2 regions of the Clostridium sp. USBA 49 genome follow, and region 1 is predicted to be linked to the other one. Evidence: a T-box and tRNA genes for the amino acid it is inferred to sense, from the RefSeq annotation. Region 1 holds a T-box; the other holds one or more tRNA genes.
The links. The T-box of region 1 lies ahead of argS (arginine--tRNA ligase). A T-box ahead of a tRNA ligase gene usually reads a tRNA of that ligase, here a tRNA-Arg.
Positions count from the first base shown of each region.

Region 2: it has a tRNA-Arg gene. The T-box ahead of argS (arginine--tRNA ligase) is inferred to sense a tRNA for this amino acid. The anticodon was not compared.

Region 1 covers NZ_FUYD01000002.1:35,585-43,319, forward strand. Annotated here, with positions in the region: gene B5D11_RS02040 (6-phospho-alpha-glucosidase) at 1-82, shown strand, start outside; gene B5D11_RS02045 (MurR/RpiR family transcriptional regulator) at 391-1,158, shown strand; T-box leader at 1,378-1,588, shown strand; gene argS (arginine--tRNA ligase) at 1,649-3,352, shown strand; gene B5D11_RS02055 (ribonuclease H-like domain-containing protein) at 3,501-4,289, shown strand; gene B5D11_RS02060 (FeoB-associated Cys-rich membrane protein) at 4,331-4,477, opposite strand; gene feoB (ferrous iron transport protein B) at 4,493-6,265, opposite strand; gene B5D11_RS02070 (FeoA family protein) at 6,302-6,532, opposite strand; gene pflB (formate C-acetyltransferase) at 6,881-7,735, shown strand, end outside.
Region 2 covers NZ_FUYD01000015.1:35,342-43,076, forward strand. Annotated here, with positions in the region: gene B5D11_RS11225 (HD-GYP domain-containing protein) at 1-228, opposite strand, end outside; tRNA gene B5D11_RS11230 (tRNA-Arg) at 290-366, opposite strand; gene B5D11_RS11235 (pyruvate carboxylase subunit B) at 607-1,995, shown strand; gene B5D11_RS11240 (MurR/RpiR family transcriptional regulator) at 2,005-2,862, opposite strand; gene B5D11_RS11245 (phosphatidylserine decarboxylase) at 3,116-4,024, shown strand; gene B5D11_RS11250 (chemotaxis protein CheX) at 4,058-4,504, opposite strand; tRNA gene B5D11_RS11255 (tRNA-Arg) at 4,789-4,865, opposite strand; tRNA gene B5D11_RS11260 (tRNA-Ser) at 4,909-4,999, opposite strand; tRNA gene B5D11_RS11265 (tRNA-Ser) at 5,014-5,104, opposite strand; gene serS (serine--tRNA ligase) at 5,371-6,645, opposite strand; gene B5D11_RS12570 (DUF1667 domain-containing protein) at 6,657-6,893, opposite strand; gene B5D11_RS11275 (NAD(P)/FAD-dependent oxidoreductase) at 6,897-7,735, opposite strand, start outside.

The sequences.
Region 1 (7,735 bases):
TGTTCCTAGTGCATATATTGCTAAGAAAATTTTAGATGATTTAATTGAGGTAAACAAAGAATACTGGCCTGAATTAAAGTAATATAATATTTAAATAAATTTGATTGTTTTAAGGCTTTATTTGATAAGATATAAATTTATAAAGTAAAATTTAAATAAAACTGAACAGGTTAATTATACTGTTCAGTTTTATTTTTAGATATCCAATATAAAAACTATATATAATATAGAAAAATAAAATAATATATTTTATAAAAGAATATTATTTTTTATTATATGTTTACATTAACTTTGTAACTTGATATTTTATAACTAAAGATAATTGTTATTTACTGTAATATTCTAGTATAATGTATAAATAAAGTAAATGAGAAGGGGAGAAAATATATTATGAAATTAGAAGAATTGGTAAATAACAATTATAACAAATTAAATGAAAATGATTTATATATATTAAAGTATATTTTAAATAATAAGAAAAAATGTTGTGATTTAGGTATTAATGAAATTGCGAAAAAATGTAATGTATCAAGAACAACAATTCTTCGCTTTGTACAAAAATTAGGATTTAAAGGATATAGTGAATTTAGAGTATATTTAAAGTGGCAGGAAGAAGAAAACAATTATAATGAAAGTGATTATATGGAAAAATTATATTCAGATTTAAATGAAAATATAAAGTTTATTAAAGAAAAAGATTTTGAAGAGATATGTAAGTTAATATATAATGCTGAGAGGGTTTTTGTATATGGAACAGGAACAGCGCAGTTAACTGTTGCACAAGAATTAAAGAGAACATTTTTAGCGGCACATAAATATTTTCACATAATTGAAGGATATACTGAATTTGAAATAATAACTCCTAGTATAACAGAGAAAGATATAGTTATTGTTATTTCTTTATCAGGAAATACAACTTCTCTTTATAAGTGTGTAAATGAGTTATCAATAAGAGGAGTAGAAATTATATCTATTACAAAATTTAGTAATAATAAGCTTTCAAGTATGACAAAGCATAATTTATATGTAACGACATCAACTATAAATCTTCCTAATGGGATTACATCTGAAACTTTTTCATTTTTTTTTGTTTTAAATGAAGTACTGTTTAGACATTATATTACTTATCAGCAAAAGCAAGAAAAATTAATCGATTAATAACAATATTATATTAAAAAATTTATATAAGTAAAAATTATTGTAAATATTTAAAATTAAAATGTGGATTATCATACTAAAATATTGTATTTGGTATATAATTAATTATGATATATTAAGAAATTATCATAAATCAATATTAAAGAATTAAAATGTGAATTAATATAATATTGACATAATTTGCATAAGACAGTATAATATGTTGTAAATATTTTATATAAAAATTCGTTGATGAGAAGAGTACTTTTTTAAATTTCTTATAGAGAGCAGAGGATGGTGGAAGCTTTGCAGAATATAAAAAAGGAAGAGAGCCTCTAAGAAGCTGCTTGAATTTTTAGTAGGGTAAGCCGTTAACTGCGTTAAAGTTTTAAGTGGATATGTTTTTCATATCAACTAGAGTGGTACCACGGTAATAATACCCGTCTCTATATTTTTAGAGATGGGTTTAATTTTTATTATTTAAAATTAAATAATAGATGGAGATGATTATATGAATTATAAAGCGTTAGTTGCAGAAAGAATTAAAGAATGTGTAGATTTAGAGATTGATGTAATAGAAAAACTTATTGAAATTCCACCAAGACCAGAGATGGGAGATTTCGCGTTCCCTTGTTTTCAGCTTTCTAAAGTTTTAAGGAAATCTCCTCAAATGATAGCAGAAGATTTAAAAAATAAAATAAATAAAGAATACTTTGAAAAGATAGAAAATCTTGGACCTTATCTTAATTTCTTTATGGATAAATCTTTATTTATAAAGGAAACTATAGAAAAGGTATTAAAAGAAGGAGATAAATATGGTTCTTCTAAAATTGGAGAAGGTAAAAATATTATAGTAGAATATTCTTCGCCTAATATAGCAAAACCATTTCATGTAGGTCATTTATTTACTACTGTTATAGGAAATTCATTATATAGAGCTTTTGGTTTTGAAGGATATAACCCTATAGGAATAAATCATTTAGGAGATTGGGGAACTCAATTTGGGAAACTTATAGCTGCTTATAAAAAAGGCTGGGCAGATGAAGAAAAACTTGAAAAAGAGCCTATAAAAGAACTTTTAAGAATATATGTAAAATTTCATGATGAAGCAGAAAAGGATCCTTCTCTTGAAGATGAGGGAAGAATGTATTTTAAAAAGTTAGAAGATGGATGCGAGGAAGAAGTTGCTTTATGGAATAGATTTAAAGATTTAAGCTTGAAAGAATTTGCAAAGCTTTATGAAACTTTAGATGTTAAATTCGATTCTTATGCAGGTGAAAGTTTTTATACGGATAAAATGGATGATGTAGTAAAAGAAATAGAAGAAAAAGGGCTTTTAAAAGAGAGTAATGGCGCAAAAGTAGTTATGCTTGATGATTATAATATGCCGCCTTGTATAATAAAAAAAGCAGATGGAGCAAGCATTTATGCTACAAGGGATTTAGCTGCTGCAATTTATAGAAAAAAAACTTACGATTTTGATAAATGTATTTATGTAGTTGGTTCTGATCAATCTTTACATTTTAAACAAGTATTTACAACATTAAAGCTTATGGGACATAAGTGGGCTGATAATTTAATTCATGTAGGATTTGGACTTGTAAAATTTGCTGATAAAAAGCTTTCTACAAGAAAGGGAGATGTAATATTTCTTGATGATTTACTAAATGAAGCTGTTTCAAAAACATTAGAAATAATAAATGAAAAAAATCCAAATCTTAAAAATAAAGAAGAAACAGCTAAAAAAATAGGAATAGGTGCGGTAATATTTACTTATCTTAAAAATAACAGAGAAAGAGAAATAATTTTTGATTGGAAAGAAATGCTTAATTTTGAAGGAGAAACTGGACCATATGTACAATATACTTATGCAAGAGGAAAGAGTATTTTAAGAAAAGCAGGGGAAATTAGCAGTGATATAAAATATGTAAATTATGATAAAATAAATTCTTCCGAAGAATTTGAATTGGTTAAGCTTATATCAAGATTTCAAGATGCTATACTTTTAGCATTAGATAAATTAGAACCTTCAATAATAACAAGACATATAATTGAAATTTCTAAAGCATTCAATAAATTTTATAATGCTCACGGTATATTAAATGCTAAAGATGAAGATGTTAAGAATGGAAGACTTAATTTAGTTAAAGCAACTTGTCAAGTGATTAAAAATGGTTTATGGCTTATAGGATTAGACGTGGTTGAAGAAATGTAAAATAAAAAGGTCTAATAGGGTTTTGTTAATATTAACTCTATTGGATCTTTTTTATTTTAAAATTATTGATTTTAGTGTATAATTATTTTAAAAATATTTTATGTGACAATTGATCTGACATTTAAAGTCCTGATAGAAGGAGGAAGCAATGTTTATAAAAGAATATACAAATGAAATAAAAATAGAAAAATCTATAATTAATAAATATGATATGCATAATATAGCGTATTTTGATATAGAAACTACGGGTTTTGATAAAGATAAAGATTATATTATTCTTATATCTTTAGGATATTTTAATGAGTATGGAGAGTTTTATATAAAACAATATTATGCAGAAGAACTTACTGATGAAGTAGAAATATTATGTGCTCTTAAAAATGATTTAGCATTATTTGAAAAATGGTGTTCTTATAATGGATTAGCTTTTGACGAACCATTTATAATAAAAAGAATGGAAAAGAATAATATTTATTTCGATATTCCTAAAGAACATATAGATTTATATAGATTAATTAGACCTTATTATAAACAACTGGGATTAGAAAGATGTAACTTAAAAACTGTTGAAAAATTTTTAGGAATTAATAGGGAAGATAAAATTGATGGAAGTATGAGCGTAGATTTATATTATAAATATCTAGAAAGTAAAAATGATAATTTAAAAGATTTGATAATGCTTCATAATTATGAAGATGTTTTAAATTTACCTAAAATTTTTAATCTTGTGTATAAAGTTGAAAATAGTAAAAATTTGATTAGGGAAGATTGTATTACAGAAAAGCAGATGAGATTTTTAAAAAGTTTAATAAAGAAAAATGAAATAGATATATCTTTTGAAATAGATAAAATATCTAAAAAGGCAGCATCAAAAATAATAAATGCTATTTTAAAAGGTAATACAGATAGTTTTGAATTAAATAGTATGGCTAAATAGTATGGCTAACATTAGTTATTAATAAAAAGCAGGATTTAATCCTACTTTTTATTTTTTTCTTTATTATACATAGGGCAGCTTGATGAACAACTCCCACAATTGCATTCTCCTTTAGTGCTTTTTTTAAAATTTTTATAAAATATAAATATAGCTAGGGCTAAAAGTAAAATTGTTATAATTATTTCCATTATACATTAACTCCTTTATAAGAATTTAATTAAAAAATTACCTAGATTAAATACTAAAAATGATACTATCCAAGCTAAAATAAATTGATAAGTTACTGAGAACAAAGCCATTTTTGTTCCATATTCTTTTTTCATTGTAGCAATTAAAGAAATACAAGGAGTATATAGTAATACAAACACTAGAAAACTAAAAGCTGAAATTTTAGTAAAAACAATAGGAAGCATTTGTGATAAATCTCCACCGTAAATAACCCCCATTGTACCTATAACTACTTCTTTAGCCATAATCCCAGCTAATAAAGATACAGAATTTTGCCAAGAAGCAAACCCTAAAGGTTTAAATATTGGACTTATAAGTCTTCCTATGTAGGCCATAAAGCTAGTGTCCATATCAGTCATACCTTTAAAATTAAAATTAGATAATAACCAAACAATTACAGATATTGAGAATATTATAGTTCCAGCTTTTTTTAAAAATCCTTTTCCTTTTTCCCAAGTATGAATTAATAAACTTTTTATTTCTGGCATCTTATATTCTGGAAGTTCTATTATGAAAGGTTCATCATCTTTTTTAAATATTGTATTTTTAAATATTATGCCTATTATAAAAGCTATAATTATTCCAAGAGCATATAAAGAACCTATTACTAATGCTTCATGACCTTTAAAAAATATATTAGCAAAAACTAAATAAACAGGAAGCCTTGCATTGCAAGACATTAATGGAACTATAAGTGCTGTAAGTTTTCTATCTTTTTCACTCTCTAAAGTTCTTGCAGACATAACTCCTGGAACGGAACATCCAAATCCTATAATAAGAGGAATAAAAGCTTTACCTGATAATCCCATTTTTTTTATTATTTTATCCATAATGAAAGCAACTCTTGCCATATATCCGCTATCTTCTAAAAAGGATATGCATAAAAACAATGCCAATATTACAGGTAGAAAAACTATAACAGAGCCAACTCCTCCTATTACACCATCAATAAGTAAAGATTTAAACCATGGACTACTGTTATTTAATAAAATTTCTAATTGAGGTACTAAATAATCATTTAATAATTTATCTAATAAATCAGCAAGAGGTTGCCCTACCCAACTAAAAGTAAATTGAAAAATAAAAAATAAGATTATTATAAAAATAGGGTAGGCTAAAATTTTATTTATTACAATTTCATCAATTTTTTCTGTTTTTGTTTTTATAGTTTTTTTTGTATAAGTAATGGAATTAGAGAGAATGGTATCTATATATTCATAAGTTTCTTTTTCATTATTAAAATGATAATTATTCTCAATAGGAACGTTAAAAAAATCAGAACTTTTAAGCAAGGCTTTAAGTTCATTTATCCCTTTACCTTTTGAAGCTATAATAGGAATAACGGTGACTCCTAATTGTTTTGAAAGTTTAGAATAATCTATTTTAATTCCTTTTGCTTTAGCAGAATCTATCATATTTAAAACTAATACAATTGGTTTATTAAATTCTTTTAATTGCATTGTTAAATATAAATTTCTATTTAAATTTGAAGCATCTACTATATTAATTATTAAATCTACATTTCCATTTTTTAAAAAATCTTTTGCAACTTTTTCTTCATTTGAATAAGTATCCATAGCATAAATTCCAGGCAAGTCTACTATTTTAATATTTTTATCTAAATAACCTTCTTTTTTTTCAACTGTAACTCCAGGCCAATTACCAACATGTTGATTAGAACCAGTAAGTAAGTTAAATAGAGTAGTTTTACCTACATTAGGGTTTCCAAGCAAAGCTGCAGTAATCATAACAACCACTCCTTTTAATTATTAAAAATATTTAAATTACATTTTTATATTTTTTATTTTTATATTTTTTGCATCTTTTTTTCTAATAGCTAAATCAAATCCCCTAAAATTTATAATTATTGGATCGCCAAGAGGAGCAGCTTTTTTTACTTTTATTTCTGTACCTTCGATTGCTCCAAGAGCGAGAAGTCTTTTAGCAAGTTTATCATTTCCAGAAATATTACTTATATATCCTATTTGACCAGGTTTTAAATCATAAATGCTCATTGATATCACCCTCTCTTAATGAAAATTATTCTCAACTAAAGAATAGCATTTTATAATATATATGTCAATAATTTATTTTAAAATTATTAATATTTAAATTTAAAATTTCAAAACATATATAAATAAAGATATAAATTTATTTTACTTTTAAATTTATTTTACTTTTAAATTTTATAAAAAAATGATATAGTTATATTATTACAGAAAGGGGATATAAAATATAACAGATATTAAAACTGTTATATAATATTTTAAAAAACTAGATAAAATAACAAAAAAACTATTGATACAGATTAAAAAAAGATGTATAATAGTATCACAAAGAAACGATATAAGGAGTGAAGCAATATGTTTAAGCAATGGGAAGGGTTTAAAGAAGGCAATTGGATGAATGAAATAGATGTAAGAGATTTCATTCAAAAAAATTATACAGTTTATGAAGGAGATAAAAGCTTTTTAGTTGGACCAACAGATAAAACTAAAAAAGTTTGGGATAAATGCAGCAAGTTAATATTAGAGGAAATTAAAAAAGGAATATTAGATGTAGATACAAAAACTATATCAGGGATAGATGCCTATGAACCTGGATATATAGATAAAGATAATGAAGTTATAGTAGGTCTTCAAACAGATGCACCATTAAAAAGGATAACAAATCCATGGGGCGGAATAAGAATGGCTGAAGGTGCTTTAAATTCTTATGGATATAAAGTAGATGAAAAGATGCATGAAATTTTTACAAAATATAGGAAAACTCACAATCAAGGTGTTTTCGACGCTTATACAGAAGAAATGAGAGCTGCAAGAAAAGCATCAATTTTAACTGGACTTCCAGATGCTTATGGAAGAGGAAGAATAATAGGAGATTATAGAAGAATTACACTTTATGGAATAGATAGATTAATAGAAGAAAAGAAAAAAGATCTTAAGAATCTTAAAGGAACAATGCTTGATGAATTAATAAGATTAAGAGAAGAAGTTACTGAACAAATAAGAGCATTAGAGAAAATTAAGAATATGGCAGCTTCTTATGGCTTTGATATATCAGAGCCAGCTAAAAATGCAAAAGAAGCAGCTCAATGGCTTTATTTTGGATATTTAGCAGCTATAAAAGAAAATAACGGTGCTGCAATGTCTCTTGGAAGAACAAGTACATTCTTAGATATATATATAGAAAGAGATTTACAAAACGGAATAATAACA
Region 2 (7,735 bases), on a different contig from region 1:
TAAATTTTTATGATTATCACTACTTATACCATAAGAAGCTCTTACCATTTTTTTATCATACTCAATAAGTGCAACACCTATATGAGTATAAGGTATATATTTAGAAAATGTATTAAATATATATTCTAAAATCTGTTTAAAAGGAACATTTTTATTTATATTTTCAATAAGATTTATTAAACTATTTAATTGTCCAAAAACAGTATTTATTTCTAAAAATTCACCCAAATTTTATACCCCCTTTTTTAAAAAAAGTGGCAGATGAATATCTAAATATCCACTGCCACTTTGGTGTTCCCGGCGGGAATCGAACCCACGGCCTACCGCTTAGGAGGCGGTCGCTCTATCCTTCTGAGCTACGGAAACATATTTTATTTACCATAATATTTTATTATAGTTTATTTTTAAAGTCAATAGCTCTATAATTTCTTAATTTTTTTCTTAATATGTTAAATATTATTTCATTATATATATACATAAATTTAATACTTTATATGTAAAATTATTTTTATTACAAATAATACTTTTAAAATTATTATTTTTGATATATTCTTAATATAAGTAAACAATATCATTTTTTATTATAAATTTAGGAGAGTGAATTTAGTGAGTAACATACATATAACTGAAACAGTTCTTAGAGATGCTAATCAATCTCTTATTGCTACAAGACTTTCTTTTAATCAATTTGCTCCTATACTTAGGGAATTAGATGATGCTGGATATTATTCTATAGAATGCTGGGGAGGAGCTACTTTTGATGCATGTATAAGATATTTAAATGAAGATCCTTGGGAAAGATTAAAAAAGATAAAATCTGTAGTAAAAAAAACTCCACTTCAAATGCTTTTAAGAGGTCAAAATTTACTTGGATATAAACATTATCCAGATGATGTAGTTAGGGAATTTATTAAAATGGCAGTTTATTATGGAATCGATATAATAAGAATTTTTGATGCTTTAAATGATTTTAGAAATATAGAAACTGCTATTTATGAAACTAAAAAACAAGGGGCTCATGCACAAGGAACTATAGTATATACTATAAGCCCTATTCATAATACAGAAAGTTATATAAGTTTAGCTAAAGAACTTGAAAATATGGGAGCTGATTCTATTTGTTTAAAAGATATGGCAGGACTTATAATGCCTAATACTGCTTATAGTTTAATTAAAGGAATAAAAGAAGCTGTCAAAATTCCAGTATATATTCATTCACATTCTACAAACGGATTAGCTGAAATGTCTTATTTAAAAGCTATAGAGGCAGGAGTTGATGGAATTGATTGTGCTATTTCTTCTTTTTCAAGCGGCACATCTCAGCCTCCAACGGAAACTATGAATGAAGTGCTGAAAAATATGGGATTTAATACAGGTATTGAAAATACTAAACTTAAATCTATAAATAATTATTTTAAACCTATAAGGGAAAATTTTATAAAATCTGGTATTTTAGATGCTAAAGTTTTAAGTCCTCAACCAGAAGCTTTAACTTATCAAATACCTGGAGGAATGCTTTCTAATATGATATCACAGCTTAAAAGTCAAAATTCCATAGAAAAACTTGAAGAAGTTTTAAAGGAAGTTCCAAAAGTAAGAGAAGATTTAGGTTATCCCCCACTTGTAACACCTATGAGCCAGATGGTTGGTACTCAAGCTACTATAAATGTTCTTACAGGGGAAAGATATAAGATGATACTTAAAGAAGTAAAGGCTTATTGCAGAGGAGAGTATGGAAAATCTCCTGGGAAAATTAATGAAGATCTTTTAAACAAGGCTCTTCAAGGAGAAGAAAGAATAACTACAAGGTTTGCAGATACCCTTGAGCCAATTTTCGAAAACACAAAAGAAAAGCTTAAATATATAACAAACAGTGAAGAAGATGTACTAACTTATATTTTATTTCCTCAAATAGCAGAAGATTTTATAAAAAATAAACATTTAAATCCTACAATAGAGCAAACAAGAAGTGAATATAAAAGTCAGCCTATATAAGCTGACTTTTTACTTTATTTTCTTTTCTCTTATAGATTTTCTAGTATTTTGTAAATATTTTTTTACTTCATTAAATTGTTTACTTGTAACAGCAGAAAATAAAATATCTATAACATTAAGCTGAGCAATTCTTGAAGACATGGCACCACTTCTTATGCTTATTTCTGGCGCTGATACAAATAGTTTTATATCACAAATATTACTTATAGGATTTTGACCAAATTTTGTTATACTTATAGTAGTTGCTCCTGATTCTTTAGCCATTTTTATGGAATCATATGTATCTTTAGTTTCCCCTGAATAAGATATAGCAACAGCAACATCTTCTTTTTTTAAATTAGCTGCAGAAGCTATTTGAAGATGCGGATCGGGAAAACTTAATGCTATTTTATTTATTCTTGAAAATTTTTGCATAGCATCATAAGCAATAATAAATGAAGCCCCTATACCAAAAAACTCAATTCTATCTGCTGATACAATTGCATCTACTGCTTTATTTATTTCATCAAAAGAAATTATCTCTAAAGTATTATCAATGGATTTTTTATTATTATAACTTATATTTTGTATTATAGATTCTAAAGAATCTCCAGGTTTTACATCTGTATATTGTTCTTCTTCATCTTCTTTTTTCATAGAGGCTATATCTTTTGTAATGCTTATTCTAAAATCTTTATAACCTTTAAAGTCAAGAACTTTACATAACCTTACAATAGTTGCTTCACTTGTTCCTATCCTTTTTGCAAGCTCTCCTATAGAAAGATTTGATACGCTATCTGGATTTTCAATTATATATTTTGCTACTTTTTTTTCAGATGGACTTATATTATCTAATATTTCTTTTATTTTTATCAAACTGCCAGGCATTTTTGTTTTCCTCCTTTGGTTTATATATTCTATTATACCAATATGAAAAAAACTTTCATAGTTTTTAAAAATTCTTATTTATATAGAATTTACTTGTAAATTTTAAAGTGGATAAAAAATATTGTTAATGATAAAATACAAAATATAAAGTTTTAATTTATTTTATTGATAAAGGTATGTATTTTTATTTTTTGATTAATAGTAGTTACTAGATTTTTATTGAAATTTTTTATTGTATAAGGAGATTTATGTAATGATAAAATATTATGATAGAAAAAAAAAATCATATGAAATAGAAAAAGTAGCTGGAGAAAAATATTTAAATTGGACTTATTCATCTCCAATAGGAATGAAACTTTTAGAAAGTTTTATAAAGAAAAAATGTTTTTCAAAGATATATGGTTGGTATTTAGATAGAAAAATAAGCAAAAGAAAAATAAAAAGTTTTATAAATGAATTTAATATAAATATGTCAGAGTTTGAAAAAAAAGAAGAAGATTTTAAAACTTTTAATGAATTTTTTTATAGAAAATTAAATACTAAATCTCGTCCTATAAATATGAATAAAGAAATATTGATATCGCCTGCAGATGGAAAACTATTTTCTTATGAGAATATAGATTTAGAAAATTTAGTTCAAGTTAAAGGATTTACTTATAGTCTTAGAGAACTTATAAAAAATGATACAATATCAAATATGTATAAAGGAGGTACTTGTTTAATTTTAAGACTCTGTCCTACTGATTATCATCGTTTCCATTTTATTGATAGCGGAATATGTAGTGAAACTTTTAAAATAAAGGGCTTTTATTATTCTGTAAATCCTATAGCTATTCAAAATGTAAAAAAATTATTTTGTGAAAATAAAAGAGAATGGAGTTTATTTCACTCAGAAAATTTTGGAGATGTTTTATATGTTGAAGTTGGAGCAACTTGTGTAGGTTCTATAGTTCAAACATTCATTCCAAATAAAAGAGTTAATAAAGGAGATGAAAAAGGTTATTTTAAATTTGGCGGATCTACAATAATGCTTTTTTTTGAGAAAAATAAGGTTAAAATAGATGAAGATATAATATATCAAACAAAATTAGGTTTTGAAACTTCTGTATTTATGGGAGAGAAAATTGGAGTAGCTAAGAAGCTTTCGCAAAATAATTCATAAATTTTATAGGTTTTGCTAAAGCCTCTTAAAGTGTTAATCAATTGCTATTATAATGTTAAATATATCATCATTTAAGTTAAAAATAAGTTTTGTAGAATTATTTCCACTTACAGTTAGAGACATATCTTCTCCAACAACAACAGTAGGTGGAGATAAACTAATAACTTTTTCTGTATTTAGTTTCATAATAGCAGAACCTAAAGCCATATTGGCAAGTTCCCCTAAAGCACTTTTAGCCATAAAATCAAGTTCTTTAATTTCTGTTCCGCCCATCATTGCTGAAATTACTTGAGAAGCTGTAGATTTTTTAAATCCTATTATAACGTTTCCTTTTATATTTTCTGTAAGCCCTATTAATACATTAACTTGTTCGCCAATAAACTGATGTTTTTCATATATTTCTTCTTTAAAATAAGAATTTAACCCAAACATTTGAAACAACTCAGTTACAGCTTCAATTATGGAACTTTTTAAATCCACATCTACCACTTCTCCTTACCAAATACATTTTATACTTTAAATGTTACACTATTTGTATTTATAGTCAAGTTTTTTATATAAAAACTATTAAAAACCATAAATTTTAGACATTTTGTGATTTTATTCATCATTTTTATTTATTAATTATAAAAAAATAAAATAAATTATGCAACATTTTTATTAATTAAAATGTAACAAAATTATTTTTTCTAATAAAATAGAAATATTTTTAATTATAAAAAAATACCTTCAAAGCATTGATTTTAATAGCCTTGAAGGTATTTTGGTGCGGCAGAGAGGATTCGAACCCCCGACCAACTGGTTCGTAGCCAGCTACTCTATCCAACTGAGCTACTGCCGCATATTTTAAATTAAAAACACCTAAACTCTGTTAGGTGCTTTCATGGCGGAGACGCCGGGATTCGAACCCGGGCTAGAGTTACCCCTACTAACGGTTTAGCAAACCGTCCTCTTCAGCCACTTGAGTACATCTCCAAATATATTTAATATGGCGGAAAGAGTGGGATTCGAACCCACGGTACGGTCACCCGTACGCCGGTTTTCAAGACCGGTGCCTTAAACCAACTCGACCATCTTTCCGTATCACAATGACAATGATTATTATAACAAAAGCTTTTTAAAGTGTCAATATATTTTAATATATATTTTTAAAAATTATGATTGATTTATGATAATATCCTAATATACCACAATTTTTATTGATAACTGGAGAAAAATAATTAAAAAAGCACCAGTAAAACTGGTGCTAATAGTATAAAAAATTTTGATACATTTTTAAAAATATTTGGTATATATTTTAATATATATTTTTTAAAATTATGATTAAAATATTCCTATAAATTTATTTATTTTATTATATCTGTTCCCATAAATGGTCTTAAAACTTCTGGTACAGTTACAGTACCATCTTCATTTTGATAATTTTCAAGTATTGCTGCAACTGTTCTTCCTACTGCTACTCCTGAACCATTTAATGTATGAACATACTGAGGTTTATCCTTTGGATTTTCTCTATATCTTATGTTTGCACGTCTAGCTTGAAAATCTTCAAAGTTACTGCAGCTTGAAATTTCAACATATCTATTGTAACTTGGCATCCAAACTTCTATATCATAAGTGCAAGCTGATGAAAACCCTAAATCACCACTGCAAAGTTTAACTACCCTATAAGGAAGTCCTAACCCCTGAAGAACTCTTTCAGCATCATTGGTAAGTTTTTCAAGTTCATCATAAGAATTTTCTGGTTTTGTAAACTTAACAAGCTCAACTTTATTAAACTGATGCTGCCTTATAAGTCCTCTTGTATCTCTTCCTGCAGAACCAGCTTCTGATCTAAAACAAGCACTATATGCTACATGTTTTATTGGAAGATCTAAGCCATTTAAAATTTCATCACTATAAAGATTAGTTACAGGTACCTCTGCTGTAGGTATTAAAAAATAATCTGTATTTGCTACTTTAAAAGCATCTTCTTCAAATTTTGGAAGCTGCCCTGTACCTGTCATACTTTTTCTATTTACCATAAATGGTGGGAATATCTCTGTATAACCATTTATCTCTGTATGAGTATTTAAAAAATAGTTTATTATTGCTCTTTCAAGTCTTGCACCAAGGCCTTTGTATACAGTAAATCTAGAACCAGTTATTTTCCCTGCTCTATCAAAATCTAAAATGTTTAGATTAGTTCCTATATCCCAATGTGCCTTAGGTTCAAATTTAAATTTAGTTATATCTCCCCATTTTCTCATTTCTAAATTATCTGCATCAGATTTTCCTTCTGGTACAGTTTCATTTGGAATATTTGGTATTTTTAATAATATATTTTGAATTTTTTCATCAATTTCTGTTAGACAATCATCTAATTTTTTAATTTCTTCTCCTACTTTTTTCATTTCAGCCATTATAGGAGCAACATCTTCTCCTGATTTTTTAAGTTTTGGTATTTCTTTTGAAACTTGATTTCTTTTATTTTTTAAATTATCTGCTTGAACTAAAATTTCTCTTCTTTTTTCATCAAGATTTAATATTTCATCTATAAAAGAAACATAAATTTCCCCTCTTTTTAAAATTTTATTTTTTATTTCTTCAGGATTGTTTCTTATTTTTTTTATATCTAGCATAGTTATCTCTCCTATTCTTTATTTATATTTTTAGTGCAAATAATATCTACACCTGTATTTAAAATATTTTTGCATATAACATCTCCAATTTTTATAGGAGCTCCAACATAAATTCTACTTAAAGCCTTTGAACATTCTATCCATAAACTTTTATCTATAGGTTTGCTACTCTTTACAGGAGCTACATTATATTTTGAACCTTTTATTCTAACTAAAGTTGTTAAAAAATCTTTGTTGTTAATTTCCATATATTACACTCCATCAAATTCCTTTATTCTACTTAATATCATCTTAGAATTTTTAGAATCTTTAACTATATCTGTTATATTTTTGTTTGTTTCTCTTGCAAGTATAGATATAATTTTATTAGTGCAATATGCTCCTTGGCAGCTTCCAAGAGTTACTCCTGTTCTTCTTTTTACACCTTCTAATGTTCTTGCTCCTAAAGGTCTCCTTATAGCTTCTACTATTTCTCCTTCTGTAATCATCTGACAAAGACATACTATTTTACTAAATCTTTTATCAAGTTTTATTATTTCATCTTTTTCTTTATCTGATAAATCTCTAAATCTATAAAATTCTCTTCTTTTATCATTAAAATCTTTTTTTAATTTACATTTCATATTATTTACTACAGTTTCACATATTATTTTAGCAATAGCAGGTGTCATTGTCACTTCTCCATAATGTTTTGCAGAAACTTTTATATATCCTTTATCTACAGAACTATCATCTATTAGTACATCATTTTTATAAAAGAAGGATTGATAAAAACTTGTTATATTTTCATCTTTAACCCCATTTATAAGAGATGAAACTCTTTTTATAGATTTATCATAACTTAAATTTTCTTTAGTATTTAAAGCAGCTATTGTATTACCATGCATTGAAGGAATAGTAAAAGCCCTTTCTCCTTCTTCGCTTATAGTAAAAAGTATATTAGAAAAAATACCCTTAAAATCCCTTTCAAGTAAAAAGTATTTTAAATAAAAAACATTGTTTATTACTTCTTCATTATTATTATCAATACTATATTTGTTTCTTGGTGTAGTATTAATAACCATTCTACAAGTAAATTTATTTTTATTAG